Regions from separate parts of the Agrobacterium sp. 10T429 genome, predicted to be linked through region 3. Evidence: predicted binding sites of a transcription regulator. Region 3 holds the regulator's gene; each other region holds the start of a gene.
The links. The regulator PhoB, encoded in region 3, activates phosphate uptake and scavenging genes when phosphate is short. The targets are predictions, from matches to a motif close to TGTCATNNANCTGTCAT.

Region 1 (10,596 bases), on a different contig from region 3:
CTGGTTCTTTGCGGCCACCGGCTTGTGGGTAACGCTGTCGACATAGCGGCTTTCGACGCGATTGCCGGTTTTGCGGTTGAGAACGTGGAAGCGGTATTTGTTGCTTTCGGTTGTGGCAGGCGTCAGCGAAACTGCGGCCGTCACCAGCGACAGCTTCAGATAACCCTTCCAGAAAACCTGCCGTGCCATGATCCGCGATCCGCCTTGTCGCCTGTTGTCTCCCGGATCAACAACCACAGGGTGGCTTTTGTTCCGGGAGCTTTGGCAGAGAGGGCGGGTCTCTGTCTCAGCCGAACAGCGATGTAAGACCATAGACAGATGCGGATATCAGGGCAGCGGCCGGCATGGTCACGACCCAGGCAATGACGATATTGCCCGCAAGGCCCCAACGCACCGCCGAGACGCGACGCGCGGCACCGACGCCGATGATGGCGCCGGTGATCGTATGGGTGGTGGACACCGGAATGCCGAGCCACGTCGCGCCGAAAAGTGTCAGCGCACCGCCGGTTTCGGCGCAGAACCCCTGCATCGGGTTCAGCCTGGTGATTTTCGACCCCATGGTGTGCACGATGCGCCAGCCGCCGAACAGTGTGCCGAGCGCCATGGCCGACTGGCACGAGATCACCACCCAGAACGGCACGTAGAAGCTCTCTCCAAGATGCCCCTGGCTGAACAGCAGCACAGCGATGATGCCCATGGTCTTCTGTGCGTCATTGCCGCCGTGGCCGAGCGAATAGAGCGAGGCGGAAATGAATTGCATGATGCGGAAGGTACGATCCACGGCGAAGGGCGTCTGGCGCACGAACAGCCAGGAGACGGCAAGCACCAGCAGCAGTGCAAGGAAAAAGCCGATGGCCGGCGACATGAAGATCGCGCCCACGGTTTTCAGAAGACCCGACCAGACGATGGAATTGAAACCGACCTTCGCAAAGCCCGCACCGACGAGACCGCCGATCAAGGCATGTGACGAGCTGGAGGGAATGCCGAAAATCCAGGTGACGATGTTCCAGACGATGGCGCCCATCAATGCCGCGAAGATGACCTGCGGGGAAACGATGGCCGGATCGATGATGCCGGTGCCGAGCGTTTCGGCCACATGCAGGCCGAAGAACAGGAAGGCGATGAAATTGAAGAAGGCCGCCCATGCCACCGCATATTGCGGGCGCAATACACGGGTGGAAACGATGGTGGCGATGGAATTTGCGGCGTCGTGGAGACCGTTCAGAAAATCAAAGAACAGCGCGATGGCGATAAGGCCGACAAGCAGTGGCAGTGCAAGCGCGACATCCATCAGACGTTCTCGATAACGATGCCGCTGATCTCGTTCGCCACGTCCTCGAAGCGGTCGACGACCTTTTCGAGTTCGCCGTAGATCTCGCTGCCGATCATATAGGCCATGGCATTGCCGGTCGCACCATGGCGCCGGAAGAGGTTCTTCAGGCCCTGGTCATGAAGCTCGTCGGAGCGCCCTTCGACGCGGGTAACCTCTTCGGCAATCATCGACAGGCGCTGGGCATTGGTGCCAACCTTTTCCAGAAGCGGGATGGCTTCGGCGACGAGGCTTGCCGCACGCACGATCTCGTGGCCCATCTCGCGCATCAGCGGGTCGAATTCGGTTTGCTCGAACAGCCGGATCGTCTTGACGGTCTTGTGCATCATGTCGATGGCGTCATCCATGGACTGGATGAGGTCCTTGATATCGCCACGATCAAAGGGCGTTATGAAGCTGCGGCGTACCGCAAGCAGAACGTCGCGGGTAATATCATCCGCCTGGTCTTCGAGGGCGACGATAAGGTCGCAGTTTTTCTCGACGTCGACGCCGCTCAGAAGGTGGTCCAGAGCTGCGGCGGCTTTGACGACCGTTTCCGAATGTTTGCTAAACATGTCGAAGAAACGGTCCTCGCGCGGCATCAGCTTGCGAAAAATGCTCATCATGCGAATTGGCCCTCAATGGCGCTTTATTAGTTGTGGGGGGTGATTGTCATAAAACTGTCATAAATGCACGCGGGGCATTGATGCAACCCGGAAAATCGGCAGTATCAACGGATATGAAATCCACGAAGAAAAGCCGGAAAGCCCGTCCGGCGCGTTCCCTGACATTGCTCCAGCAACTTGCTGCTGTTCCTGAAAAGCTGTTCACCGGCTCTTTCCGGCAGCAATATGCCGCCTTATGCTTCCGTTATACCGGAAGCGGCGAAGAGATCGAAATCCTCGTCGTCACCTCCCGCACCAGCGCACGCTGGATCATTCCGCGCGGCTGGCCGATGAAACGCAAGAAGCCGCATGAGGCTGCCGCGATCGAGGCGTGGGAGGAAGCGGGCGTTCGCGGCCGCGTGAGGAAGGACGCCGTTGGCCGCTACACCTATCTCAAGATGCTCGACAATGGCGATGTCGTTCCCTGCGTTGTCGATGTCTTCCAGATCGAGATCACCGGGGAGGAAACGAGTTTCAAGGAGCGCGGCGAACGCCTTCTGGAATGGGTTCGCCCGGACGAGGCAGCAAGGCGCGTCCGGGAAATCGAACTGAAATCGCTTCTGGTCGACTTCCGCCCGAGGGGGAAGAGGAAACGCCTGACCGAAGAAAAGTCCTGACGGCAGACGTCACCAGCGAACCTAGGATGGTGATGCTGGTCGTTCGGTCGATCCGGTCTCCCCCATCTCGTCCGGTGCCTTCGGTAGCAGGCGGGCGAAACGCCGGGTGATGCTGTCGATGTAAGACAGGATTGTCGGCACGACGATCAGGGTGAGCAGGGTGGAGCTGATGAGGCCGCCGATTACTGCGTGCGCCATCGGCGCGCGCTGCGCCCCGCCACCGCCAACAGCCAGACCGAGCGGAATCATGCCGAAAATCATCGCAAGCGTCGTCATGATGATCGGGCGGAAGCGGATGATGCCGGCGCTCGCCAGCGCTTCGTTGAGCGAAAGTCCACGCTTCCTTTCGCGGTTAGCGAAATCGACAAGCAGGATGCCGTTCTTTGTAACGAGGCCCATCAGCATGATGAAGCCGATCAGCGAGAACATGTTAATCGTGCTGCCGGCAACCAAGAGCCCGACGAGGACGCCGATGAGGGACAGCGGCAGCGACGCCATGATGGCGAGCGGTTGCAGGAAACTGCCGAATTGCGAGGCGAGCACGATGTAGATGAAGATGACCGCCATTGCGAGCGCGGTTACCATGTGGCCGACCGTTTCCTCCATGGTTTCGGCGTCGCCGCCGAAGCGGATACGGTAGCCGTCTGGCAGGTCGCGGGCGGCGGTAAGGTTTTTCAACACATCTGTCACTTCGCCAAGCGCTCGTCCGGATATGTTGGCCGAAACCAGCACCTCGCGGAGATTGTCGATGCGGCGGATTTCGGCGGGTGCTTCCACGGTGGTAATATCGGCGACCTGATCCAGACGTACCATCAGGGGCGAGCCGTTGGATCCCGTGCGGCTGGTGGCGATCATCAACTCGCTGATCCTCGCCGTGTCGGCACGCCGCTCGCCGGGCAGGCGCACGACGATGTCGTAGCTGTTACCGCCCGCATCCGTCCATTTCGACACGTCCTCACCGGCGATGAGCGGCGAGAGCGCTGCGGCAAGATCGGATCGGGAAATGCCGAGATCGCTTGCCGCCTCGCGTTTCAGGCGTACCGAAAGGATGGAGGTCACGTCGCGGGTGCTCGAGGTCACATCCACGAGGCCGGGGATTTTTTTCATGTCTTCCATCAGACCGTCGGCGATCTTTTCGAGGATCGCCCGGTCGTCACCAAGAATGCTGAGCTGGACGGGGCTTTCGCCACCGCCGAGGCCGTTTTGCAGGATCGCGACCTCTATGCCCGATATGGCCGACAGGCGTTTGCGGATCGGATCGGCCAGCGTGACCGGAGTTCGGGTGCGCATCTCCAGCGGCACCAGCCCCACCAGAACGGCGGCGCGATGTTTACCGACGGTGCCGCCGGTATTGACGGTGGAATAGAGCATTTCGACCTCCGGGAATTCCTGGAGTGCCTTCTCGACCTGCCGCACCTTCGCCGTGGTGTAATCCAGCGAGGAGCCGACCGGTGCCGTGACGTTGATCTGGAAGCGGCCTTCATCCGTATTCGGGACGAATTCCGCACCGACCAACGGCACCATGAGCAGGCTGCCGACAAAAATGCCTGATGTGACGAGCAGGGTGACGAGCCGGTGGTGCAATGTCCAGCCGATCACGTGCCGATATTGATCGGCGAGCCATTCGAAGCCGTGATCGAAACGGGCGATCAGCCGGCCCACCGGCCCGCGCGGGGCGTTGGGTTGCGCATCCGGATCGTACCAGACGCTCGACAGCATCGGATCGAGCGTGAAGGCGACGAAAAGCGAGATCAGCACGGCAGCTGAAACGGTGATGCCGAATTCATAGAAGAACCGACCGACGATGCCGTCCATGAAAGCGACGGGCAGGAAAACCGCCACGATTGTCGCCGTTGTCGCGATAACCGCAAGTCCTATTTCGTTCGTGCCGTCGAGTGCTGCGCGGATATGGGATTTCCCCATGTGAAGGTGACGGGTGATGTTTTCGCGCACGACGATGGCGTCATCCACCAGAATGCCGATGGAAAGCGTCAGCGCCAGGAGGCTCAGTGTATTGAGCGTGAAGCCCATAACATCAATGACCGCCAGCGTGCCGATGATCGCAATCGGCAGTGTCAGTCCGGTGATGACGGTGCTGCGCCAGGAATTGAGGAACAGGAAGACGATGGCCACGGCAAGTGCCGCCCCTTCTATCAACGTCGTCTGCACTTGGGTGACGGATTCCCGGATGGGAATGGATGTGTCCGTAATTACCCGCAATTGCACGTTTTGCGGAACAAGGTCGGCATTGAGGGCGTCCAGGCGCTTTCTCACATCCGCGACAACCTGAACCGTATTGGCATCCTGAACCTTGACGATGTCGATCGCCAGCGCAGTCTGGCCATTATAGAGGGCACGGTTTTCGGGGTCGGCAGCCCCTTCGGAGAGTGCGGCGATGTCGCGAAGATAAATGGCTGCGCCACCGCGCCGGGCGACGACCATGTCCAGCAGCGCCTGCGGTTCGGCGATGCGGCCCTGCACCTGGATCGTGCGTTCGGAAACGGTATCGACAAGGCTTCCAGCCGGGCTGTTGCTGTTGCCGGTGCGTAGCGCGCTCACCACCTCGTTGATGCCGATCCCAAGCGCGCGCATACGGGTATCGTCGATCACAATGTCGATCTGCCGCTTGCGGGCGCCAACCAGCGTTGCCTGCCCGACACCGGGAACAGTCGTCAGTTGCCGCACCACCTTCTGGTCGGCAAGGGTGGTGAGTGCGGGTATGTCGAGCGACGTCGAGCTTATCGCCACCGACAGGATAGGCTCGGCGGCGGGATCGAACCGGGATATGACCGGCTTTTTGGCCTCTTGCGGGAAATTCGCGTCGATGGCGGCGATCTTGTCGCGCACGTCCTGTGCCGCGGTCGCGCTCTTAACCTCGAGCTTGAATTTTGCGACGACGACAGAGCGTCCCTCGTAGGAGGTTGACGTGATCTCGTCCAGACCGCCGATGGCGTTCAGCGCATCCTCGACCGGGCGCGTCAATTCTGTCTCCACCCTTTCCGGCGTGGCGCCCGGATAAGCGGTGGACACCACGACGACCGGAACGTCGACATTGGGGTAGAGGTCGAGCCCCAGCCGCTGCAACGAGAAAAGACCCATGACCAGAAGCGCCACCATCATCATGGTGGCGAAAACGGGGTGGGAGACGGATATGCGGGTCAGAAACATCTCAGCCTGCCTTGCCGACCGTTACAGCCATGTCGGGCTGCAATTCGGGAAGCGGTGCGGTCAGGATCGTCTCACCGTCCTCTAGACCGGCGCCGATCTCGATCAGGCTGCCATCGTTCCAGCGCGAGCCCACCGCCACCGTCTGGCGGCGAAGATGGCCGTTCAGGACTTTAAGGACATGGTAGCCGGTTTCGTCTTTGCGAAGCGCGATTGCAGGAACGACAAGCGCATCGTTTTTTTCGCGCACGAGGATGGACCCGCTGGCGAACATTCCTCCCCACAGCCGGCCGTCGCGGTTGGCAAGCCGCAGATAGACGGCGACAAAGCGCGTCCCGTCTTCGGCAACCGGGCTGATGCGCTCAACGGTGCTTCTGAGAGGCTGGCCGCCGATGCCATCAATATCGAGTTGGGCGGTCTGGCCGACGGCGACACGTGGGATGTCGCGCGTGGCAACGAGAACCTTCGCCTCAAGCATGCTTGTATCGACCAGCGTCATGAGTTCACCATCGGCACTGACGCGGGAGCCGGCTTCTGCCTGCCGGCGGGTAATGGTGCCATCAAAAGGCGCGCGGATTTCGGCATTGCGAAGGGCAAGGCGGGCGATATCCACCTGCGCCGAAAGGCTCTGCAGCCTTGCCGTTTTCACAACGACATCGCTCTTCGCCTTGTCGAGCTGTTCAGCCGATGCGATGTTTTTTGACGCCAGCTGTTCGGTTCGGGTGAGGGCCTGCATCGCCAGTGTCAGTTCGGCCTCGGCCGCATCCCGGTCGCTGTGCCGCAGCAGCAGCGTCGATTGCAGTTCCTCGGTTTCGAACCGTACCAGCAGGTCGCCCGCCCGCACCGCCTGTCCGTCCCGGACATTCATATCCAGAATTTTTCCAGCCTCGCGGGCGCGGATCACGACACGGCTGACCGGCTGAAGTTCGCCACTGATGCTGAGCCGCTCCGCCATCGCTCGTGTGCCGATCCTTGCGATTTCCGCAGCCGTAAGTTCGAACGGGATACCGGCCGGGCTCATCGAGGTTGACGCCACGATCCCCTTGACGCGCTCGTTCGCATCGACGCTTCCGCTCGCCGGATCAAGAGCCGTGACGACGAGAGCGCAGCCCGCAAGCGCGATCCCCGCCTTGATCGTTCTTTTCACCCACATGACATATTCCTTCCAGGCAAAACTCATCCTGTGACCGCCGATCGAGCGGTCATGTCGCCTGTCTTGCAGGCTGATGGTTTCTGGATAAGTGTTGATAATTGCAGCAGCATTACCCGCCCGCATCTTCTGCGCCGCAATACTGCCGCAACCTTTCTGGCAGACAAGGAGGGGGCGAAGGGACGGTGGCAAATGAGACTTCTGTTGATTGAGGACGAAAAGGAAATGGCGGATGCGCTGTCGACGACGCTCGGCAAGCAGGGGATCGTCATCGACCATACGGTGCGGCTCGGCGATGCGATGGAGCTGGCGCGCCAGCATGTCTATGATGCCATTCTGCTTGACCGTCGTCTGCCGGACGGGGAGGGACTTACCTTCATTCCGAAGCTGCGCCGCGCCGGTATCGATACTCCCATCATCTTATTGACGGCGATGAATGAACCGGAGGAGCGGATCGAGGGGCTGAATGGCGGCGCCGACGACTATCTTGGCAAGCCGTTTCTCGTCGGCGAACTGCTGGCGCGGCTGCGCGCGGTTTTGAGAAGGCCGGCAAGCATCGCCCCGTCGCAGATCGCTGCAGGTCGCATCGTGATCGATCCGCTTCATCTCAGCGTCACGATCAACTCGCTTCCCTTTGATCTGCCAAGGCGCGAGCTGATGGTCCTCATCACGCTGGCGAAACGAAAAGGCAAATCCGTGCTGCGCTCGACGCTTGAGGCCGCCGTCTACAATTACGAGGAGGAAATCCAGTCCAATGCGCTCGATGCGCATATATCGCGACTGCGCAAACGCCTGCTCGACGCTTCCGCCGGGGTCAGCGTGCATAATATTCGCGGCATCGGTTATCTGCTCAGGGAAGACACATGAAAGCGCAGGGCAAGTCCAATCCGTCCCTGTGGTGGCAATTGAGCTGGCAGCTCAGCATTGTCGTCTCCTCCATGATCGCTGTCGTCATCGTCGGGCTTTGCGTTTACGGGGTGATGAAGCTCTCGCCCAATATCGGTCTCTGGAACGATTTGTCGGCGACGCTTGACGAGTCGCTTTCGCTTGATCCGCAAAAGGGTCTGGTCGTTACCGAGGGGTCGGCATTACGCGCCTTGAAAGCGAAGAATGAGACGTTGTGGTTCGTGGTCTCGACGCCTGACGGTCACGCGGCCACCTTCGGCACCGTACCGGCTGTTTATGCCGAACTGGCGCGCTACGTTCATCTGATGACGGACGCCGATATTCGCGGCGGCAGCGGCATATCCGAGGTCGCTTCGGCTGAAAGTATCGAGACGACGTCGGGACCCGTCAGGATCATGTTCGGCGGAACCTCTAATGCACGAGCGTCGTTTCTGACGCTTCTTGCCGGCACCTATCCGATTTACGTCCCCCTCCTGGCGGTTCTTTTGCCTGCGGTGTTTTTCTCCGTGCCACACATTGTGCGCCGGGCGCTTGCTGGCCTGAGTTCCGTCGTCAAAAAAGCACCGGAGATCGACCCGCGACGACCGGGTTCGAAGCTTCCTGTCGAAGATGTGCCGCGCGAAGTCGTTCCGTTGATCGTTTCCTTCAACAGCGTTCTCGAGCGGCTCGAAGAGCAGTTCCAGGCGCGGCAACGTTTTCTGATCGATGCCGCGCACGAATTGAGGACGCCGATTGCAATCATGCAGACCCGGATAGAGGGCCTGCCCGGACCTGACCAGCAGCGCCTGATGGAGGATGTCGCGCGGCTCGGTGAAACCGCCGAACAGCTTCTGGCCTTTGAGCGAAACGATCAGGTGAACGACCGGCGCGAGGCGGTGGACCTGGTCGATGTCGCCCGCACGGTTGTGGCAGAGCTCGCGCCGCTTGCGCTTTCGGCAGGTTACGACATCTCCTTCGAAACGCAGATCGAAAAATACGACATGCAGGGCAACCCTTTCGCCCTGCCGCGCGCCATCAGCAATATCGTGCGCAACGCCATCGACCATGGTGGAAACAAGGGGCTGATCCATGTCTCTGTTCTCGCAAACGGCGAAATCGCGATTTCCGACGAGGGGCAGGGCATACCCGAGGACCAGCAGGAGCGGATATTCGAACCTTTCTATCGGGTCACGCCGAAAAGCACGGGTGCCGGACTTGGCCTCAGCCTCGTCAAGAAGATCGTCGCCAATCATAACGGCCGTATCGTGCTGGAAAGCAACCCCTCTGGAAGCACGTTCCGGGTTCGATTCTGATTGCGCTTTGCGCGCTGTAGACCGGTCGCGGCGATTGTAATGCTGCCGCAACGTTCGCGGTCATAATGTGTGGGCACGGGATCAACCGTGCCAACCGGAGTACACACAGTGACACACCCACCGGATCGTTTTCTTCCGGATTTCCGGCGAGAAGACGGCGCGTAGAAAGCGCGTCGCCGGCCCGGAACCTCGCGCAATGCTGCAGCGCCAATAATCGCAGCAGAGCACCAATCCGATTTCATATTCGGTTCATCCTGGGCGCGCACAGTCCCGGCCAAATCACTCCACGCCCCAGTCCAAACAGTCATACTCCCCGGAATTTTACGATGTCGCATACTGAAATCGCCGCATTCGCTGCGGAAAAAAACTCGGCGAAACCCGAGCCGGTCATCGCTGCGCAAACCATGACTGGCGATGGGCTGGAACTCCTCCGTTTTCCCCTGGCCTGGAGCGTTGCGACCTTCGTTATGCGCGCTCATTGGAAACGGGGCTTCCTTTTCTGGATGCGTTTTTTGGCTCATCCGCTTGTAACCCTGCGGTGGTGGCGGTTTCTGTCACGATTCTCGGCGACGCAAAAACTGCCACCGCCGCATGACGAGCTTCTTCAGAAACCCCTGTCGAAATTCCTCGTCGGCAAAATCTCCTATGGACGACGGCTGGATTTTCTCATGAAGAATTTCGTCATCGCCAGCGATTGTTTTTCCAGAGAGGTTATGGCTGCGCTCTGGAGTGGAAAAACGATCGAAATCGGCACCCTAGGCGGCCGTGCTGACGAATATCGCTGCACGCTTGCTCTTGCGGATTTATGTGGCGGCCGCCACGAAGGCGCTCTCGCGGTTCGGCTGATCAGAACCCGTGACGACGTCACCTTGTGGACGACGAAGTTTATCTTCGTGACGCAGGATGGGGGAGGGTACAGGACGATTGCCGTTGGCGGCATGCAGGGGCCACGCGCCGCAAAGCAGGAGATGGTGGCAGTAACGCGCGACCTTGCGGGTCTTCGCCCGAAGGATGCCGTTTTGATGCTGCTGCAAGGTCTAATAGAGACGGAAGCGGGTTCCTATTTCGCAGTCTCCCACGCCAGACATCCGATCAATTATCGTCGCGCGCGGCGGCAGAGAATGTTGCTTTCCGACATAGACGCATTCTGGCGGGAACGTTCCGCCGAGCCGGACGACGTGTTCGGTTTTCAGGTACCGGTTTCAACCCTCGAGGGCGCGGACAAACGCAGCAAGATGAAGCTTGCCTTTTTTGCCATGGCCGACCGGCTTTGCGAGGGTAAAGCTGGGAGTGCTGCGAAGAGTTGAGGCCACAGATCCGAGTTGGCCGTCGACACCGTCATGCCGCTGCATCGGCAGCACGGCCGAGTTTTTGCAGGCCGCATTCGCGGACGATCTCGGCAATGTGGGTAAACTGCGCCGAGAGCGGATTGCTCTTGCGCCACACCATGCCGATGGTGCGGGATGGTCTTGGCTCTGCCAGCCGAAATACC
Region 2 (10,596 bases), on a different contig from region 3:
GGTTTTTGCGTTTGCGGTTTGCTCCTGTTAAAAAATAATGCGGGCGACAGAGAATGGTCCGGTTGGCATCGGCTTGTCCATAGCCGTTACCCCGCGGGTGGAAAACGCCCGTAAACGCTGTTGAGCCGTTAAGGATATGCGGCTTCGTGTCTTGAAGTACCGGGCAGGGACACTCTATGTAGGGAGAACGAAGGTTAGAAGTGATTCCGGAGCGGTTTTCCGCGAAGGGCAGAGTTTGACAAAGGACGGACATGAAAAATCCAGTTGATACCGCCATGGCTCTGGTGCCGATGGTCGTAGAGCAGACCAATCGCGGCGAACGCTCCTATGACATATTTTCCCGTCTTCTCAAGGAACGCATCATTTTCCTCACCGGACCGGTGGAAGACCAGATGGCCTCGCTCGTCTGCGCGCAGCTGCTTTTCCTCGAGGCTGAAAACCCGAAGAAGGAAATCGCGCTCTACATCAATTCGCCGGGTGGCGTCGTGACCGCCGGCATGGCGATCTACGATACGATGCAGTTCATCCGTCCTGCCGTTTCGACGCTTTGCGTCGGCCAGGCCGCATCCATGGGCTCGCTGCTTCTGGCTGCTGGCGAAAAGGGAATGCGTTTCGCAACTCCGAACGCCCGCATCATGGTGCATCAGCCCTCCGGCGGCTTCCAGGGGCAGGCTTCGGATATCGAGCGTCACGCCCGCGACATCATCAAAATGAAGCGTCGCCTTAATGAAGTCTACGTGAAGCACACCGGCCGTACGCTGGAAGAGGTTGAAAAAACCCTTGATCGCGACCACTTCATGGATGCCGACGAGGCCAAGGACTGGGGTGTGATCGACAAGATCCTCACCTCGCGCCAGGAAATGGAAGGCGCCGCCGCGAATTAAGGCGCGACGCTTTTTGACGGTTGTTTAACCCCGCAAAGTAATTTCGGGGCTTTCAACCGCAACAGAAAGCGATATTAGTATATATAAAGGCTGTGTTGAATTTTTATGACGTGGCCTTTGGTTTGATGGGGAATTCGTTGCAGCCGGTTGTCAGCTCATGTATCTGATACCGGTTAGTACCCCGGGAAACGAGGCGGATACGGCGATGCACCCAAGGGCGGCCGTATCGGCGGGCGGTAAGTTGACCGCGATCCGTTTGGCGGACCTGCGGCGTGCTGGAAGGAAAGTGATATGAGCAAAGTCAGCGGCAGCAACGGCGGCGACTCTAAGAATACACTCTATTGTTCATTCTGCGGCAAGAGCCAGCACGAAGTCCGGAAACTCATTGCCGGACCGACGGTATTCATCTGCGATGAATGCGTCGAATTGTGCATGGACATCATCCGCGAGGAGAACAAGACGTCGATGGTGAAGTCGCGCGAGGGTGTTCCCACCCCGCAGGACATCATCAAGATCCTCGACGAATACGTCATCGGCCAGAAGCAGGCGAAAAAGATCCTGTCGGTGGCCGTTCACAACCATTACAAGCGCCTCGCGCACGCCTCCAAGAATGGCGATGTCGAGCTTGCGAAGTCGAACATCATGCTCGTCGGTCCGACGGGTTGCGGCAAGACCTATCTTGCCCAGACGCTCGCCCGCATCATCGACGTTCCCTTCACAATGGCGGACGCAACAACGCTGACCGAAGCCGGTTATGTCGGCGAGGACGTCGAAAACATCATCCTGAAGCTGTTGCAGGCTGCGGATTACAATGTCGAGCGCGCCCAGCGCGGCATCGTCTATATCGATGAAGTCGACAAGATTTCCCGCAAGTCGGACAACCCGTCCATCACGCGTGACGTGTCGGGCGAGGGCGTTCAGCAGGCGCTTCTGAAGATCATGGAAGGCACGGTCGCTTCCGTTCCGCCGCAGGGCGGCCGCAAGCATCCGCAGCAGGAATTCCTGCAGGTGGATACGACCAACATCCTGTTCATCTGCGGCGGCGCGTTTGCCGGCCTGGACAAGATCATCTCGGCCAGGGGCGAAAAGACCTCGATTGGCTTCGGTGCGACCGTCAAGGCGGAAGACGATCGCCGCGTTGGCGAGGTGCTTCGCGAACTGGAGCCGGAAGATCTGGTGAAATTCGGTCTTATTCCGGAATTCATCGGCCGTCTGCCGGTTCTGGCTACGCTGGAGGACCTTGACGAGGATGCGCTGATCCAGATCCTGTCCGAGCCGAAGAACGCGCTGGTCAAGCAGTATCAGCGTCTGTTCGAGATGGAGGATGTGGAACTGACCTTCTACGAGGACGCGTTGCGCGAGATTGCCCGCCGGGCGATTACCCGCAAGACGGGTGCCCGCGGTCTGCGCTCGATCATGGAAAAAATCCTTCTGGATACCATGTTCGAACTGCCGACGCTGGAAGGCGTGCGCGAAGTGGTGATCTCCAACGATGTCGTCAGCGGCATTGCTCGCCCGCTCTACATCTATGCGGATCGTCAGGAAGAAAAGGCCAATGTTTCGGCTTGATTGACCGATCCGACGCTTTGATGAATTCAAAAGGCCCGCACTCGTGCGGGCCTTTTCTGTTGTGGCAGGTGCGAAACTTGCCGCTAACTTGGAGTAACCCGATTTTGCGTTTGGAGCGGATTGCGCTTTGCTGATAAAGTCTTAAAACTGATTTGCATCGCGATATGACGGAAATGTGAATTACCGTCGGCGACCCGGTTCCTGATCCTGTGGGATAACCGGAAATGTCGGGAGTAATAGCCGGCGCTGTATTTGTTTGAATTTTACGGCCGTGCCGTTGCGCGGGGTCGTCTCTTCCGGTGACTTGAAATCGGCGTTCCGAAACTCCACTTTCAGTCTCGAGAAATGAATATGCCGGACGCCCCAAGACGTCAGGCAAAGTGTCCTGAAAGGGACCATGAAAGGAAATGATATGACGAACATCACGTCTGCGGCATCCGGCGGTATCTATCCGGTACTTCCCCTGCGCGACATTGTCGTTTTCCCGCATATGATCGTTCCCCTGTTCGTCGGGCGGGAAAAATCCATTCGCGCTCTCGAAGAGGTCATGGGCTCGGACAAGCAGATCATGCTTGTTACCCAGATCAACGCCAGCGATGACGATCCGTCCCCGGAAGCCATCCACAAGGTCGGCACGGTCGCTAACGTCCTCCAGCTGCTGAAGCTGCCCGACGGCACCGTGAAGGTGCTTGTGGAAGGCAAGGGCCGCGCCCAGATCGAGGCCTATACCGACCGCGAGGATTTCTACGAAGCGTCTGCGACGCCGCTGCAGGAGCCTGCGGAAGACCCGGTTGAGATCGAGGCGCTGTCGCGTTCCGTCGTTTCGGAGTTCGAGAGCTATGTGAAGCTCAACAAGAAGATTTCGCCCGAGGTTGTCGGCGCTGCCGGCCAGATCGACGATTATTCGAAGCTGGCCGACACGGTTGCTTCGCACCTGTCGATCAAGATCACCGAAAAGCAGGAAATGTTGGAAACCGTCAGCGTGAAGCAGCGGCTTGAAAAAGCGCTCGGCTTCATGGAAGGCGAAATTTCCGTGCTTCAGGTCGAGAAGCGTATCCGCTCGCGCGTCAAGCGCCAGATGGAGAAGACGCAGCGCGAATATTATCTGAACGAACAGATGAAGGCGATCCAGAAGGAGCTCGGCGACGGCGAGGATGGCCGTGACGAGATGGCCGAACTGGAAGAGCGCATTGCCAAGACCAAGCTTTCCAAGGAGGCCAAGGATAAGGCCGAGGCGGAAATGAAGAAGCTTCGCCAGATGAGCCCGATGTCTGCGGAAGCGACTGTCGTGCGCAACTATCTGGACTGGCTGCTCAGCCTGCCCTGGGGCAAGAAGTCGAAGGTCAAGGTTGATCTCAACAGCGCCGAGGCGGTCCTCGATCAGGATCATTTCGGTCTGGACAAGGTCAAGGAACGCATCGTTGAATATCTGGCCGTGCAGGCTCGCGCTTCGAAGATCCGTGGCCCGATCCTGTGCCTCGTCGGTCCTCCCGGCGTCGGCAAGACTTCGCTCGCCAAGTCGATAGCCAAGGCGACCGGCCGCGAATATGTGCGTATGGCGCTGGGTGGTGTGCGTGATGAGGCGGAAATCCGCGGTCACCGCCGTACCTATATCGGCTCCATGCCGGGCAAGATCGTTCAGTCGATGAAGAAGGCCAAGAAGTCCAATCCGCTCTTCCTGCTCGACGAGATCGACAAGATGGGCATGGATTTCCGTGGCGATCCGTCTTCCGCACTGCTGGAGGTGCTCGATCCGGAACAGAACTCCACCTTCATGGACCACTATCTTGAAGTGGAATACGACCTGTCCGACGTGATGTTCGTGACCACGGCCAACACGCTGAACATTCCAGGTCCCCTGATGGACCGTATGGAGGTGATCCGCATCGCCGGTTACACGGAGGACGAAAAGCGCGAAATCGCCAAGCGTCATCTGCTGCCGAAGGCGATCAAGGAACATGCCCTGCGTCCGGAAGAGTTCTCGGTCAGCGATGACGCTCTGATGATCGTGATCCAGCAGTACACCCGCGAGGCGGGCGTGCGCAGCTTCGAGCGCGAGTTGATGAAGCTTGCCCGAAAGGCCGTGACCGAGATCATCAAGGGCAAGGTCAAGTCCGTGGAAGTCACCGCAGCCAATGTCCCGGATTATCTGGGCGTTCCGCGGTTCCGCCACGGCGAAGCCGAGCGTGAGGATCAGGTTGGTGTCGTCACCGGTCTGGCATGGACGGAAGTCGGCGGTGAGTTACTCACCATCGAAGGCGTGATGATGCCGGGCAAGGGCCGCATGACGGTCACCGGCAACCTCAAGGAAGTGATGAAGGAATCCATTTCGGCAGCGGCATCTTATGTCCGCTCGCGCGCCGTGGACTTCGGCATCGAACCGCCGCGTTTCGACAAGAGCGACATCCACGTTCACGTTCCGGAAGGGGCTACCCCGAAGGACGGACCGTCTGCCGGTGTTGCCATGGCAACCGCCATCGTCTCCATCATGACCGGTATCCCGGTCTCCAAGGATGTGGCGATGACGGGTGAGATCACGCTTCGTGGTCGCGTGCTGCCGATCGGCGGCCTGAAGGAAAAGCTGCTTGCGGCGCTTCGCGGCGGCATCAAGAAGGTGCTCATCCCGGAAGAAAACGCCAAGGACCTGGCGGATATTCCTGACAATGTGAAGAACGAGATGGAGATCATCCCGGTTTCTCGCATGGGTGAGGTCATCAAGCACGCGCTGCTTCGCATGCCCGAGCCAATCGAGTGGGACGGTAGCATCGAAACGCCTGTTATCGCAACTGTCGACGGTGTCGACGAGGGCGGACAGACGATCGCACATTGATTGCCACGTCGTTGTGAAAGCCAGAATCGGTTTTCGCGACACCTGTGCATAGATTCAATGTGTTAGATGCCGAAAGGCGCGATGCTTCTTTGATGCTCGCAGAACTGGTGCGAAATTGGCACGTTTAAGGGAAAGGCCGGCAGAAATGTCGGCCTTTTTTGTGAAAAACCCCGCAGACCCCTTGTTTTTCAGGCGATTCCAGCGCTTTTGAGTTGCTGCGCGCGGATACAGACGTATTCTGCGCCGGCTTAATTTGAGTCGTTTCAAACCATTGAAAGGGGTGGAAACATGAACAAGAACGAGCTCGTCTCTGCTGTTGCCGAAAAGGCTGGTCTCACGAAGGCAGATGCTGCTTCCGCTGTTGATGCCGTATTCGAAACCGTACAGAACGAACTGAAGAGCGGTGGCGACATCCGTCTCGCTGGCTTCGGCAGCTTCTCCGTAAGCCGTCGTGAAGCCTCCAAGGGTCGTAACCCTTCCACGGGTGCTGAAGTCGATATCCCGGCTCGCAACGTACCGAAGTTTTCCGCAGGCAAGGGCCTGAAGGACGCCGTCAACTCGTAAGGTTTCCGAAAGGCCGTGACGTCCGGCGGCGGGCGGGCGGCTTTTCAGGTTCACGAGGAAACATGTTTTGACGCCCTGACGCCATCATGCCGGCACGTAAACCGGGCGGCTTTTCGAATTGCTTTTTCGGATGGCCCTTTTTTCGAACCGGCAAGATGTACTTGAAAGTAGGAGAGCGCGCCTGTGTAGCCTCCATCCGGTCACACGGCGCTCTGATACGCGGAATGTGCGCACGAACAGGAAAGCCCGGCCTTCATGGTCGGGCTTTTTGATTCCTCCGACAGGAAATGTCATGCCGCTGTCATGTCTCTGACGCAGAAGCCATAGGGTGTTTTTTTGGATCCAAGGGGGATTTATAATGGCGTTCCGACTTTCTCAGATGGCTTTGACTGCTGCTCTGCTCACGTCCGCGGCCTTTCCGGCTGCTGCCGAGCCGGTTTTCAACCGCATCGCATCTTTCCCGGTCGTAAAGAACCTGCCAGCGGACAAGGACGCGAAGGCCGTCACTTCAGCTGAAATCGTGACCGCCAGCGAAGATGGCAAGACGCTGGTCTATTCGGACAGCCCGCTTGGCGGCATTGGTTTCGTTGACATCACCGACGCGAAGGCACCCAAGGCTGGCGGCGCGTTGCTGCTGGAAGGCGAACCGACCTCGGTTGCCGTTGCTGGCGCCAAGGTTCTGGCCGGTGTCAACACGTCCGAAAACCGCGCCAAGCCGTCCGGCAAGCTGGTGACGGTCGATATCGCCACCAAGAAGATTGAAGCGAGCTGCGATCTCGGCGGCCAGCCAGATTCTGTCGCAATTTCCCCGGACAAGACCTTCGCCGCCATCGCGATCGAAAACGAACGCGATGAAGAGGTGAACGAAGGCGCCCTGCCACAGATGCCCGCCGGTTATCTGGTGACGGTCGGTCTGAAGAACGGTGTTGCTGACTGCGCGACGCTGAAGAAGATCGACGTGACCGGCCTTGCCGAAATCTCCCCGGAAGATCCGGAGCCGGAATTCGTCTCGATCAATGCCAATGGCGAGATCGCGCTCACGCTGCAGGAAAACAACCACATCGTCATCATCGACGGCAAGACCGGTACGGTAAAGACGCATTTCTCCGCTGGCACGGTTGATCTGGAAGGCGTCGACACGAAGACGGACGGCCAGATCAAATTCACCGACAAGCAGGAAGGCCGCAAGCGTGAGCCAGATGCCGTGAAGTGGCTGGACAATGACCGAATCGTCATCGCCAATGAGGGTGACTGGCAGGGCGGCGCGCACGGCTTCACCATTTTCGACAAGACCGGCAAGCTTCTTTATGAAGCCGGTGCCACCCTTGAGCACGCTGCCGCCAGCATCGGCCACTATCCGGAAAAGCGTTCCAAGGCCAAGGGCATCGAGCCGGAAGGTCTGGAGGCGGCAACCTTCGATGGCCAGAAGTACTTCTTCGTTCTTGCCGAGCGCGCGTCTCTCGCTGCTGTCTACAAGGATACGGGCGGCACACCGGAACTGGTCCAGCTTCTGCCCTCGGGCATTTCGCCCGAAGGCGCCGTCGCCATTCCGTCGCGCAATCTTCTCGTCACTGCCAACGAAGCCGATCTCGTCGAAGATGGCGGCGCTCGCTCGCATGTCATGATCTATGAACGCGCAGAAGGCCAGATTGCCTACCCGCAGCTCGCGTCCGCCACCGTTGACGGCGCACCGATCGGCTGGGGCGCGCTCTCCGGTCTGGTGGGCGATGCTGAAAAGCCTGGCATCCTCTATGCCGTGTCCGACTCGGTCTATGGCAACCAGCCGTCGATCTACACCATCGACGCAACGAAGAAGCCCGCCACCATAACCAGCGCCCTGCGCATCAAGCGCGACGGTATCGCAGCCCAGAAACTCGACATCGAAGGCATTACGCTTGACGGTAAGGGCGGCTTCTGGCTGGCCTCGGAAGGTGACAGTGCCAAGCTCGTGCCCCACGCACTCTACAATGTCAGCGCCAAGGGCGAGATCAAGGCTGAGATCGCTCTGCCGAAGGAACTGCTGGCTGGCGAAACCCGCTTCGGTTTCGAAGGCGTGACCATGATCGGCAAGGGCGACAACGCGACGCTGTGGATGGCCGTACAGCGCGAGTGGGGCACGGACGAGAAGGGTGTCGTCAAACTCGTCTCCTACAATCCGAAGTCCAAGGAATGGGGCGCCGTGCGTTACCCGCTCGACAAGACCGAGGCAGGCTGGGTCGGCCTTTCTGAAATCGCCGCACAGGGCGACTATGTCTATATCGTCGAGCGCGACAATCAGGTCGGTGACAAGGCAAAGATCAAGAAGCTTTACCGCGTCGCGATCGCTGACCTGAAGCCGGGCAAGATCGGTGGCGAACTGCCGCTGGTGGCCAAGCAGGAAGCACATGATTTCCTGCCGGACCTCAAGGCCCAGACGAATGGCTATACCGTTGACAAGCTGGAAGGCTTCACCTTCGACAAGGCAGGAACGGCCTATGTCGTCACTGACAATGACGGCGTCGACGGATCTTCCGGCGAAACGCTGTTCTTTACCGTCGATCTAAAGGCGATCAACTGATCGGTCCGAATAGAATCGCAAATGAGAAAAGCCGGGCATAGCCCGGCTTTTTTGTGCGGCGGAAGAAACCCCGATCTGGGGAATGCCGATTCCCCACGATGAGTCGCATACCAGCCGTTAAAACCGGCATGGTCGCGTCGCTATCGCATAATCGAGGGTGTTATCCGGAGGACTTCCATGAATGTGCAGTGGACCAGATCGCTAGAGATCACCGCCCCATGGAATTCTTGCTTTTGGGAGTGCTGTCTTTTTCTGAGTCCTGCTGGACCCAGCGGAAAAAAATATAAACAGGCAGCGCAATAAGCGCGAGTGTTACAAACGCGTCGACCGACATGGTTTCATCCATCATTTATACCGTTCATCATGAAACGGCTCGAAAACAATGCATGAAATCTCTTTAAAAAGTCTGAATCTGCTTATTTTTCGGTATGTTGCGGGGTGGCACACCTATTGGAGCCGGCCTGTATGAATGTGGAACAGAAGTGCCGATCTGGCATAAACTCATGCCGGAAAAGCCGCTCCACCAGCCCAAGGGCGCGGCCGTCTACAGAATCGGGGGCAGGGCCCGTGATTCCCAATGCCGGAAGTTTACGGCGAAACGCACCGACATCCGAAAGAGCTTCGGCTTGTTAATGCGCACAATTTGAAGAAGCTGGAAAATGGTGGGCGATGAGAGACTCGAACTCCCGACATCCTCGGTGTAAACGAGGCGCTCTACCAACTGAGCTAATCGCCCTTCGCGTCTTGCAGACCGTGTCTGCCGCGTCGGTGGCCGTGATGTATTCGGATCGGAAAAAAACCGCAAGGGCTTTTGTGAAGTTTTTTTGTTTTTTTTCCGGACAGCTTTGCCCATTGGCAGGGGTGATCGGCAAAAAGCCGGGAACTGCGGGCTTTTCTATAAAAACAAAGCCCGACCGTTACCTTTGGCGGTATGCTGAAATCGCGTTACGGACGCCCCGGCTGTGGACAAGTTTTTTGTTTTTGTTGGGAAAAGCCCGGAAAACAAGGCATTCGCTGCAATGCCGGTCAAAGGCCTTTCAGTTTTTTCCGATCAAAATGAAGAAGCTTATTCTTTTGTCGTGAAACCTGCTTGACACCCCCGCACGAACGCCGTAGTTAGCCGCTCAACGAACAGCCGAGGCTGGTTCGTACGGCGAGACTAAGGTCTTGTCGGTCAGGATAAGCGGGTGTAGCTCAGTTGGTTAGAGTGCCGGCCTGTCACGCCGGAGGTCGCGGGTTCGAGCCCCGTCACTCGCGCCATCCTGTTCCTCGGAAAAAAACGCAGACGAATGTCTGTGGAGCGCGGGTGTAGCTCAGTCGGTTAGAGTGCCGGCCTGTCACGCCGGAGGTCGCGGGTTCGAGCCCCGTCACTCGCGCCATTTCTTTCACCGAAATGACACTCCCAAACGAAGCAAGCAGGCATCGTCCTGCCATATCGGCAATGGCGATTTCAGCGCCTGTTTCCGACATTCGCGAGCGCGGTTTTTCCTGCTGTTTTTAGTCAAGTTTCGATATCGAGAGATCGTCACTTCGCTGCCATTTTGACGTAAAATTCGTGTGACTTTTTTGCGGTTGCGTCGTTCAATCGATTATTATTGTATTTGAGGGGCTTAGCCCGGAATTGTGGCCCAAATTTGCGTCAATTCCGGCAATATTGTTGCCAATCAATGCGGCAGGTGTCTTGAAATGGTGCCTAAACTCTTGCAGAGAGAGCGCGGCTGCGCTAACCACTTTGGCGTTGCAACATATTTGTGCGCCTTTAGACTTTCAGTCGCAAAGGCAGGTCCGGCACCCGGCCGGACAGGGAAGAGACCATGACTGAACTCCTCAGTTCCTATATTCCGATCGCAATCTTTATCGGTATCGCTCTTGTCATTGGCCTGGCGCTTCTCATCGCGCCTTTCGCTGTCGCTTATAAGGCGCCGGACCCGGAAAAGCTCTCCGCTTTCGAGTGCGGTTTCAATGCCTTCGACGACGCCCGCATGAAGTTCGATATCCGGTTTTATCTGGTGTCCATTCTCTTCATCATCTTCGACCTGGAAGTCGCCTTCCTGTTCCCCTGGGCTGTGTCCTTCGGTGATATGGGCTGGTTCGGTTTCTGGTCTATGATGGTGTTCCTCGCCGTTCTCACCATCGGCTTTATCTATGAGTGGAAGAAGGGAGCGCTGGAATGGGCATGAGCCAGAACAACA
Region 3 (10,596 bases):
TTATGCACTGCGTTCAATCGCGCCGCGTTTTCGGGCGCGCAACAGGGTGGAGCGGGTCATTCTCGCGGCTCTGGTCGTCGCGTCGTCCATCGCCATCCTGACGACCATCGGCATCGTCCTTTCGATGCTTTCAGAAGCAATCCAGTTCTTCACCATGGTTCCGGCGCACCAGTTCTTCTTCGGAACGGTGTGGGATCCGCGTTTTGCCGCTGCCGGTGCGACCGACTCTTCCGGCCAGTTCGGCCTGATCCCGCTGCTCGCCGGCACGCTCTATATTGGTTTCGTCGCCATGCTGGTCGCCGTTCCGGTCGGGCTGTTTTCTGCGATCTATATGTCGGAATATGCGACGCCGCGCCTTCGCTCGATAGTAAAGCCGCTGCTCGAGGTGCTCGCGGGCATCCCGACAATCGTCTACGGCTTCTTCGCGCTGACGACCGTTGGTCCTTTCCTGCGAGACATTTCCACGCAGATCAGCGGTCTTGCGACAGGCAACTACGCCAACTTCATCCAGGCGCAGAGCGTCATCACCGCCGGCTTCGTCATGGGCATCATGCTGATCCCTTATGTTTCGTCGCTGTCTGACGACATCATCACCGCCGTGCCGCGTTCGCTGCGCGATGGCTCTCTCGGTCTCGGCGCCACGCGCTCTGAAACCATCAAGAAGGTCATCCTTCCCGCCGCTCTTCCCGGCATCGTCGGCGCCGTGCTGATGACGGCGTCGCGTGCGATCGGCGAGACCATGATCGTGGTTCTTGCGGCTGGTGTCGCTGCCCGCCTGCAGCTCAACCCCTTCGAACCCATGACAACAGTGACGGTCAAGATTGTCAGCCAGCTGACGGGTGACCTTGAGTTTACCTCGCCGCAAACGCTGGTGGCCTTCGCGCTGGGCATAACTCTTTTTGCAATCACGCTTTGCCTGAATATCTACGCGCTTTACATCGTGCGCAAATACCGGGAGCAATATGAATGACCGACATCGTTTCCCCGGCGGCCGGTGCTGCCGCCGTGAACAAGGCCACGCGCCGTGATATCGGCATCAAGCGTCGCTATGCTGCTGAACGCCGCTTCCGCGCCTATGGATTGGCAGCAATCTCGTTCGGCCTCATCTTCCTCTTTCTGCTGCTCTGGTCGGTCGTATCCAAGGGTCACACCGCCTTCCAGCAGACGATGATCACCGTTCCGGTCGAGTTTTCCGAACTGATCATCGATCCAAAGAACGAGCGCGCAACCAATCCGGCAAAGCTGATGACGGCCAACTACCCCGTCCTCGCCCGTGATGCGGTGGCCAAGGTTCTCGGCGTCGCGCCGACGGATAAGGCCGGTCTTCGCGCCGTCAACGTCATGATCTCCGACAGCGTACGCACCCAGCTGCGTGATATCGTCGTCGCCGATCCGTCCGTCATCGGCACCACGCGCAGCGTCACGCTTCTGGCGTCGGGTGATGTCGACAGCGCCTTCAAGGGCCAGGTCGACATGTCGGGGGATGAAGCAAACCGCCGCATCTCGAACCAGCAGCTCGGCTGGATGAACCAGCTCGTGGAAAGCGGACAGCTTGGCAAGCATTTCAATACCGGCATCTTCGTCAACGGCGCTTCGAGCCGTCCGGAAGCCGCGGGTGTTGGCGTTGCGCTGATCGGCTCGTTCTACATGATGCTGATCGTGCTGGTGCTGTCGCTGCCGATCGGTGTTGCGGCCTCCATCTATCTGGAGGAATTTGCCCCCAAGAACCGTTTGACGGACCTTATCGAGGTCAACATCAACAATCTGGCGGCTGTTCCCTCCATTGTTTACGGTCTGCTCGGTCTCTCCGTCTTCATCAACTTCATGGGCTTTCCACGCTCGGCCTCGCTGGTCGGCGGCCTCGTCCTGACGCTGATGACCCTGCCGACGATCATCATCGCCACCCGCGCTGCATTGAAGGCCGTGCCGCCGTCGATCCGCGCCGCCGCACTCGGTCTTGGCGCTTCCAAGATGCAGACGATTTTCCATCACGTCCTGCCGCTGGCAATGCCTGGCATTCTGACCGGCACCATCATCGGTCTCGCCCACGCACTGGGCGAAACGGCGCCGCTGCTTCTGATCGGCATGGTGGCATTCGTCGCGAACTATCCGACAACGCCTATGGATCCGTCCACGGCCCTGCCGGTGCAGATTTACATGTGGGCGAACGAAGCTGAGCGTGCCTTTGTCGAACGGACATCTGGCGCTATCATCATCCTGCTTCTGTTCCTCATTCTCATGAATGTTGGCGCAATCCTGTTGCGTCGCCGCTTTGAGCGGCGCTGGTAGAGGGAGCTAGAGCAATGAACATGTTGTCGGAAGCAGCAGTTGAAAAGGCGCTGGACAAGAAAATGAATGAAGTCTCATACAAGATGATCGGCAAGGATGTTTCGGTTTATTACGGCGAAAAGCGCGCGCTTTACGACGTGAACCTCAATGTCCGCGAAAACACGGTGACTGCACTTATCGGCCCGTCCGGTTGCGGTAAATCCACTTTCCTGCGCACCTTGAACCGCATGAACGACACGATCGACGGTTGCCGGGTCACCGGCAAGATCACGCTCGATACCGACGATATCTACGATCAGCAGATCGACGTCGTGGAACTGCGTGCCCGCGTCGGCATGGTGTTCCAGAAGCCGAACCCGTTTCCGAAGACGATTTATGAGAACATCGCCTACGGCCCGCGTATCCACGGTCTCGCCCGCAACAAGGCGGATATGGACCAGATCGTCGAGCATAGCCTGCAGAAAGCGGGTCTCTGGAACGAGGTGAAGGATCGTTTGCTGGAATCCGGCACGGGCCTCTCCGGTGGCCAGCAGCAGCGTCTGTGCATCGCACGCGCGGTTGCCGTCAGCCCGGAAGTGATCCTGATGGACGAGCCGTGCTCGGCGTTGGATCCGATCGCGACTGCGAAGGTCGAGGAACTCATCCACGAACTGCGCACCAACTACACCATCGTCATCGTCACGCACTCCATGCAGCAGGCGGCGCGCGTTTCCCAGCGTACGGCCATGTTCCATCTTGGTCACCTTGTCGAAGAAAACGAAACCGACAAGATGTTCACCAATCCGGACGACCAGCGCACGCAGGACTACATCATGGGCCGCTTCGGCTGATCCCCGGCCGGTGCTTTATCGTAACCGTACAAGACTGGTGCCTCTGCCGTGCCCCGCTGTTGGGCACGCGCATGCAGGCCAAGCCGGAGGAATAGACCATGACACAGACAACGACCCATTCGCATATCCTGTCTGCCTATGACGACGAACTGAAGTTTCTGACGCGCCGCATCGCCGAAATGGGCGGTCTTGCCGAGCAGATGTGCGGTGACGCCGTGCGCGCACTCGTCAATTCCGATGCTGCGCTCGCGCAGAAGGTCATTTCGGACGATACCATTCTCGACCATGCTGAGCGCGAAATTGGCGACAAGGCGATCGTAACCATCGCCAAGCGTCAGCCGATGGCGGCAGACCTTCGCGAGATCATCGGCACCCTGCGTATCGCCGCCGATCTCGAACGCGTCGGCGATCTTGGCAAGAACACGGCCAAGCGCGTTATCGCTGTCGCCGGCACCGGCGTTCCGCGCAAGCTCGCCCGCGGCATCGAGCATCTGTCCGACCTGGCGCTGGTGCAGCTCAAGGAAGTCCTCGACGTCTATTCCACGCGTTCCGCCGAAAAGGCCAATGCGATCCGTGAACGCGACGAGGAAATCGATGCCATGTACACGTCGCTCTTCCGGGAGCTTCTGACCTACATGATGGAAGACCCGCGCAACATCACCACCTGCACGCATCTTCTGTTCTGCGCCAAGAACATCGAGCGTATCGGCGATCATGCGACGAATATCGCAGAGACGATCTATTACATGACCACTGGCAGCCAGCCGGAGGGCGAGCGTCCGAAGGACGACAGTTCCAACACGCTTGGTTCGGTGACCGAGTAACAGACAAGCAGAAGCTTGCGGAGTTCAGCATATGGTGCCCAAGATTGCAGTTGTGGAAGACGAGGAAGCGCTGAGCGTCCTGCTTCGTTACAATCTCGAGGCTGAGGGATACGACGTCGACACGATACCCCGTGGCGATGAGGCGGAAATCAGGCTGCAGGAGCGCATTCCGGATCTTCTCATCCTGGACTGGATGTTGCCCGGTGTCTCCGGTATCGAACTGTGCCGGCGCTTGAGAATGCGGCCGGAAACAGAACGCCTGCCCATCATCATGCTGACGGCGCGTGGCGAAGAGAGCGAACGGGTTCGCGGTCTCGCTACCGGCGCTGACGATTATGTCGTCAAGCCGTTCTCGACGCCGGAACTCATGGCCCGGGTCAAGGCCATGTTGCGCCGGGCCCGTCCGGAGGTTCTGTCGTCGGTGCTCAAATGCGGCGATATCGAACTGGACCGCGAGACCCATCGCGTTCACCGCAAAAGCCGCGAAGTGCGCCTCGGCCCGACGGAATTCCGCTTGCTGGAATTCCTGATGACGTCGCCGGGTCGGGTGTTTTCCCGCTCGCAATTGCTGGATGGCGTCTGGGGTCATGATATCTATGTCGACGAGCGTACTGTCGATGTGCATGTCGGACGTCTGCGCAAGGCCCTGAATTTCTCGCACATGCAGGATGTCATCCGCACGGTGCGTGGTGCGGGATATTCGATGGAAGCCTGAGCGATGCGGAACCAGATAGTTTCGCTGGCGAAGTAGTGCACCAAAAAATCAGGAAGCCCGAAATCTGAAACGATTTCGGGCTTTTTCAATATGAATATCCGCCAAACTCGATGCCATTGTCCGTTTTGACCGGAGGAGATCGGCGGCGCGTTGAAATCCGGATTGAAGGGTCACGCCCGATGGTAAGGGGAAAGGGTGAGGCCTGCCATCAAGCCGCCCAGAAAGCGGCTTTATTTTTGTCATAAAAAAACGGGCCCGAAGGCCCGTAATTTTTGAGTGCTGAATGCGTGCCGCAACACTCAAGCCTTGCGGCGCTCGCTCACCGGCTGGTAGGCGAGTTTCGCATGGAACTTGCAATAGGGCGAAGATTCCAGCGCTTCACAACCGCAGAAATGGAAGTCGTCCTTCAGCGGATCGCCAACCGGCCATTTGCAGGTGCGCTCGGTCAGTTCCGTCAGCGTCAGGCGACGGGAAATCGGCGTGACAACGTTCTTGGAAGGAACGTAATCGAGAACCTGCGCGGTCTCGATATCGATCTCCTCGTGCAGCGCCGTTGCCGCGTTCGAACGGGTGAGGATGCGTGCCGGTGCCGCGTTGACGCGACCTGCGAAAGTCGTCGCACGCGGGGCAGGGGCAGCGGTGCGCTTCGGCGCGGAGCGTGCCGAAGTCACTGGACCGCCAGCCTTGACGCGTCCCGGCAGATTGAGACGATGGACCTTGCCGATCACGGCATTACGGCTGACGCCGCCCAGCTGCGCTGCAATCTGGCTGGCGCTAAGGCCCTCGGACCACAATTTCTTGAGCTTTTCGACTCGTTCGTCTGTCCAGTTCATGCCGCTTCTCCGCTTGTCGCGTGTATTTTCGGCAGAATCCCTCTCCGTCTCGCGCGCATGCCGCAAGCGTGGTTTCCGCCTGATTTTCGGTGACTAGTTCCGCCGCAATGCAGTCTAGTAATTAGCGATTAACCTAGTGCCAGCCCGACTCCGTGGCAAGAGTCGCGGGAATCATCTGGAATCGATTTTCCGGTTTTCCCCAACTTGCTGGCGTATTGAGTCTGAAAGGCAACACCTTGGGGCTGGCCCGCCGCCGCATACTAGTGCTTGAGAAGCCCGGGAAACGCTGACTTTTGTTGACATCGGCAAACGAAGTGACAATAGTGCCCCTGCCGCCGCAAGGCGGCATTTTGATTTTCAGGCGAGGGATAACCCCGCAAGCCTATTGACAACAGTTTGACAGCGCATCTGCGCAAGGAGTGATACAGCCATGGCCGAAGCCGGCGCGCCATTGTTTGATACGTTTTCAAGAGCCCCCTTGCGCTTCGAGCGCGGTGAGGGTGTATGGCTGTTCACGGAAAGCGGCGAGCGATATCTGGATTTTGCGGCCGGTGTTGCTGTCAACTCGCTGGGCCACGCCCATCCTCACCTCGTTGATGCGATCAAGACGCAGGCCGAGAAGGTCTGGCACGTCTCGAACCTTTATGAAGTACCGGGACAGGAAAAACTCGCCAGGCGCCTGACGGAAGCGACTTTCGCGGACAAGGTATTCTTCACAAATTCAGGCGCGGAAGCCCTGGAATGCGCCATCAAGACCGCCCGCCGTTATCACTATACCAAGGGCCATCCGGAGAAGTTCCGCATCGTGTCCTTCGAAGGCGCTTTCCATGGCCGTACACTGGCGACGATCGCCGCGGGTGGCCAGCAGAAATACCTCGAAGGTTTCGGTCCCAAGGTCGAAGGTTTCGATCAGGTTCCGTTCGGTGATGTCGATGCCCTCAAGGCCGTCATCACGGCTGAGACTGCAGCACTTCTGATCGAGCCCATCCAGGGCGAGGGCGGCATTCGCTCGCCCAGCAAGGAATTCCTGCAAATTCTGCGCGGATTGTGCGACGAGCACGGCCTGCTGCTGATTTTCGATGAGGTCCAGACGGGTGTCGGCCGCACAGGCAAGCTGTTTGCTTATGAACATACCGGTGTTGCGCCCGATATCATGGCGGTCGCCAAGGGTATCGGTGGCGGTTTCCCGCTCGGCGCATGCCTTGCCACGGCAGATGCCGCTTCCGGCATGACGGCGGGCGTACATGGCACCACCTATGGCGGCAACCCGCTGGCCATGGCAGTCGGCAATGCCGTGCTTGACGTCGTTCTCTCCGAAGGTTTTCTCGAGAAGGTCCGTGACGTCGCGCTGGTCTTCCGGCAGGGTCTGGCCTCGCTCAAGGACCGTTATCCTGACGTGATCGACGAAATTCGCGGCGAAGGCCTGCTTCTGGGCATCAAGGCGAAGATTCCTTCGGGCGAATTGCTGCAGGCCATGCGCGCAGAGCATCTGCTTGGCGTGCCTGCGGGCGACAATGTCATCCGTCTTCTGCCGCCGCTCGTCACCACGGCGGAAGAGGCCCGTGAGGGTCTTGCACGTATCGACGCGGCTGCCGCTTCCCTGACGGTTGCGAAACAGGCAAAAAGCGCCTGAAAAAATCAAGAGCGGGCCTCTCTTCAGGGGGCTCGCAAGCATGGGACAGATTAGAATGGGTTCACCAAAACATTTTCTGGACCTCTCGGCCGTCGGGTCGGAGGATCTGCGGACAATTCTTGATGATGCGCGCACGCGCAAGATTGCCACCAAAACCGGCACGGCGGAAAAGCCGCTTGCCGGCAAGATGCTGGCAATGATTTTCGAAAAACCGTCCACACGCACCCGCGTCTCCTTCGATGTCGGCATGCGCCAGCTCGGCGGTGAGACCCTTTTCCTGTCGGGCACGGAAATGCAGCTGGGCCGCGCGGAAACGATTGGCGATACGGCCAAGGTGCTGTCGCGCTATGTCGATGCCATCATGATCCGCACCACGGATCACTCGCGTCTGCTCGAGCTTGCCGAACACGCCACCGTGCCTGTTATCAATGGCCTGACGGACGACACGCATCCCTGCCAGATCATGGCGGATATATTGACGTTCGAGGAACATCGCGGCCCGGTCAAGGGCAAGACCATTGCCTGGACGGGTGACGGCAATAATGTGCTGCATTCGTTCGTGGAAGGCTCCGCCCGTTTCGGTTACCGCATGGCGATGGCAGTACCGATGGGTTCGGAACCGCACGACAAGTTCCTGAACTGGGCACGCAACAATGGCGGCGAAATCTCGCTGTACCACGATGCCGACAAGGCAGTGGCGGGCGCTGATTGCGTCGTCACCGATACCTGGGTGTCCATGAACCAGGAACACAAGGCGCGCGGCCACAATATCTTCCAGCCTTATCAGGTCAATGAAGCGCTGATGGCGAAGGCCAACAAGGAAGCGCTGTTCATGCACTGCCTGCCGGCGCACCGCGGCGAGGAAGTAACGGATGCAGTGATCGACGGGCCGCAATCGGTGGTCTTCGACGAGGCGGAAAACCGGCTCCATGCGCAGAAGTCCATTATCGCCTGGTGCATGGGCGTCATCTGACCGCTATCGGCCGGGTGCTTGAACTCGGCGATGCACATTCCCATTTGTGGGGCTTCGAAGACGCTCGTCGGCTTTTCGCTGGCGGGCCACCTCACGATTTGCACGATTTTCCCCGGAGGCAGTTTCGCTTGCCGGATCTCTGTGCGACAAGCTGAAAAAGTACATTTTAAAAGCCGGACTTTTGGACGGTAGCGGCGCAACGGCTGCGCCAAGGAGTTATGACATGGCAGATGTAACGGTTGAACTGGACAATCTCGATTTAGCTGGCGACGACAAGGTTGTGCCCTTTCAGGTCGAAGGTCTGGACGTGCGCGGTCGCGCCGTACAGGTCGGGCCGCTGTTGAATGCCATCCTCGAACGTCACGAATATCCCGAGATTGTCGCCCGCCTGCTCGCGGAAGCAACGGTTCTGACGGCGCTGATCGGCACATCCCTGAAATTTTCCGGCAAGCTGACTGTGCAGACCAAGGGCGACGGCCCGGTTGACCTTCTGGTGGCGGATTTCACCGCGCCCGAGAGCATGCGCGCTTATGCTCGTTTCGATGAGGAGCGGCTGGCGGAAGCTGTTGCTGCGGGGCAAACCTCGCCCGAACAATTGCTCGGAACCGGCATTCTGGCCTTCACCATCGATCAGGGCGTCGGCATGCAGCCTTATCAGGGCATCGTGCCGCTGGACGGTTCTTCGCTGGAAGAAATCGCCGGGGTTTATTTCCGTCAGTCGGAACAGCTTCCCACCCGCGTGCGCCTCGGCGTTGCCCAGTTCTTCGACCGTGACGGCGAAGGCAAGCCGCGCCATAGCTGGCGTGCAGGCGGCGTGATTGCCCAGTTCCTGCCGCAGGCGCCCGAGCGTTTGCGCATGCGCGATCTCCATGGCGGTGACGGCGACGAGGGCGATTATGAAGTGGCGGAGGACGATGCCTGGACAGAGGCAGTGTCGCTGCTGAATACGGTGGATACCGACGAGCTGACCGATCCGCAGGTGCCAGTGGAGCGTCTGCTTTACAGGCTTTTCCACGAGAGCGGCGTGCGCATCTACGATCCGCAGGTCATTTTCGACCGTTGCAGCTGTTCACGGGACAAGATCAAGGGTGTGCTGTCCGGTTTCACCGCTGAAGAGATCAAGGCGAGTGAGGAAGACGGTGCGATTGCCGTGACGTGCGAGTTCTGCTCCACGACCTATCGTTACGATGTCAGCGAGTTTGAACACGTCTGACGAGGAGAGCCGCGCTTGTGAATGGCGCGGCTTTTTTGTCAGTTCAGCACCCGCAACAGGCCGGGTGAATCCAGTGAAAAGGCGGGGATGGTGACGTTGAACACCTCGCCTTTGTCCGTTTCCATTTCATAATGGCCAAACATAAGGCCTGACGGCGTATCCAGCGGGCAGCCGGATGAATATTCGTAACTGTCGCCGGGGTTCAGATGCGGTTTTTCGCCGACGACACCCGGCCCGTAGACCTCATCCACCTGTCCGTTCTGGTCGGTGATGTGCCAATAGCGGTTGACGAGTGTTATCGGAACATCGGAATTGTTCGAGATCACGACTTTATAGCCCCAGACATAACGATCGTCATCCGGGTCGGACTGCTCCTCGAGATAATACGGATCGACCGTTACCTCGATATCCCTTGTCAGAGCACGATACATACGCGCCACACCTCGATATTTTCCCTGCTGCCATCATCCTACACTACAGGTTCTGGCTATCGTCAAGAAAATGAATGACTTGACGACCACGCGCATCTTCTGTTGCGCCGTTTTTTCACGGTTAGGGATAACGGTAAAGGTAAATATTGGTTGCCAGACGCGGGCTTTCACCCAGGCGGGATGTGTGCCATGGCCCGACGGGAAGTCGGGCCATGGCGATATGTCGATTGAATCCTTAAACTGAAACGGCCGCAAGACCCTTCGCCAGATCTTCCAGCAGATCGTCCGTATCTTCGATACCGCAGGAAAGACGCAAGGTCCCGCCGGAAATACCCAGTTCGGCGCGCGCCTCGTCGGTCAGGTTCTTGTGCGTCGTCGTGCCAGGGTGGGTAATGAGGCTCTTGGCATCGCCGAGATTGTTGGAAATCTTCACGATATCAAGCGCGTTCTGCAGTGCGAATGCCGCTTCCTTGCCACCCTTCAGTTCGAAAGCCACGAGCGTCGAGCCGCCCGACATCTGCCGCGCGATGATGTCTGCCTGCGGATGGTCGGCGCGGCCCGGATAGATCACTTTGGCAACCTTGCTGCTGTCGACGAGGAAATCGGCGATCTTCGAGGCATTGGCCGTCTGCTGCTTGACACGCAGCGGCAGGGTTTCGATGCCCTTCAGCAGCGTCCAGGCATTGAACGGCGACATGGCTGGGCCGGTGTGGCGGAAATAGTCCTGCAGCTCTTCCTCAATCCACTTCTTGTCGGAAAGGATCACGCCGCCAAGGCAACGGCCCTGACCGTCAATATGCTTCGTCGCCGAATAAACGACGATATGGGCGCCGAGTTCGAGTGGCTTCTGGAAAA

Region 1: a site for PhoB is predicted at 1,980-1,996, ahead of AC1DCP_RS13885 (DUF47 family protein). Genes of this name have one in related genera too.
Region 2: a site for PhoB is predicted at 6,136-6,152, ahead of AC1DCP_RS08175 (esterase-like activity of phytase family protein). Genes of this name have one in related genera too.

The regions. Positions count from the first base shown of each region.
Region 1 covers NZ_JBFTGV010000005.1:186,377-196,972, forward strand. The annotation lists gene ku (non-homologous end joining protein Ku) at 1-189, opposite strand, end outside; gene AC1DCP_RS13880 (inorganic phosphate transporter) at 287-1,291, opposite strand; gene AC1DCP_RS13885 (DUF47 family protein) at 1,291-1,935, opposite strand; gene AC1DCP_RS13890 (NUDIX hydrolase) at 2,049-2,591, shown strand; gene AC1DCP_RS13895 (efflux RND transporter permease subunit) at 2,613-5,759, opposite strand; gene AC1DCP_RS13900 (efflux RND transporter periplasmic adaptor subunit) at 5,761-6,909, opposite strand; gene AC1DCP_RS13905 (response regulator transcription factor) at 7,099-7,773, shown strand; gene AC1DCP_RS13910 (sensor histidine kinase) at 7,770-9,104, shown strand; gene AC1DCP_RS13915 (DUF535 family protein) at 9,431-10,411, shown strand; gene AC1DCP_RS13920 (hydrogen peroxide-inducible genes activator) at 10,443-10,596, opposite strand, start outside.
Region 2 covers NZ_JBFTGV010000002.1:646,381-656,976, reverse strand. The annotation lists gene clpP (ATP-dependent Clp endopeptidase proteolytic subunit ClpP) at 252-884, shown strand; gene clpX (ATP-dependent Clp protease ATP-binding subunit ClpX) at 1,176-2,453, shown strand; gene lon (endopeptidase La) at 2,866-5,283, shown strand; gene hupB (DNA-binding protein HupB) at 5,572-5,847, shown strand; gene AC1DCP_RS08175 (esterase-like activity of phytase family protein) at 6,206-8,404, shown strand; gene AC1DCP_RS08170 (hypothetical protein) at 8,613-8,753, opposite strand; tRNA gene AC1DCP_RS08165 (tRNA-Val) at 9,065-9,140, opposite strand; gene AC1DCP_RS08160 (hypothetical protein) at 9,367-9,498, shown strand; tRNA gene AC1DCP_RS08155 (tRNA-Asp) at 9,588-9,664, shown strand; tRNA gene AC1DCP_RS08150 (tRNA-Asp) at 9,707-9,783, shown strand; gene AC1DCP_RS08145 (NADH-quinone oxidoreductase subunit A) at 10,219-10,584, shown strand; gene AC1DCP_RS08140 (NuoB/complex I 20 kDa subunit family protein) at 10,575-10,596, shown strand, end outside.
Region 3 covers NZ_JBFTGV010000001.1:351,948-362,543, forward strand. The annotation lists gene pstC (phosphate ABC transporter permease subunit PstC) at 1-970, shown strand, start outside; gene pstA (phosphate ABC transporter permease PstA) at 967-2,289, shown strand; gene pstB (phosphate ABC transporter ATP-binding protein PstB) at 2,304-3,119, shown strand; gene phoU (phosphate signaling complex protein PhoU) at 3,218-3,943, shown strand; gene phoB (phosphate regulon transcriptional regulator PhoB) at 3,975-4,658, shown strand; gene AC1DCP_RS01745 (GcrA family cell cycle regulator) at 4,958-5,491, opposite strand; gene AC1DCP_RS01750 (aspartate aminotransferase family protein) at 5,922-7,124, shown strand; gene argF (ornithine carbamoyltransferase) at 7,180-8,097, shown strand; gene AC1DCP_RS01760 (Hsp33 family molecular chaperone) at 8,321-9,310, shown strand; gene apaG (Co2+/Mg2+ efflux protein ApaG) at 9,349-9,741, opposite strand; gene AC1DCP_RS01770 (O-succinylhomoserine sulfhydrylase) at 9,977-10,596, opposite strand, start outside.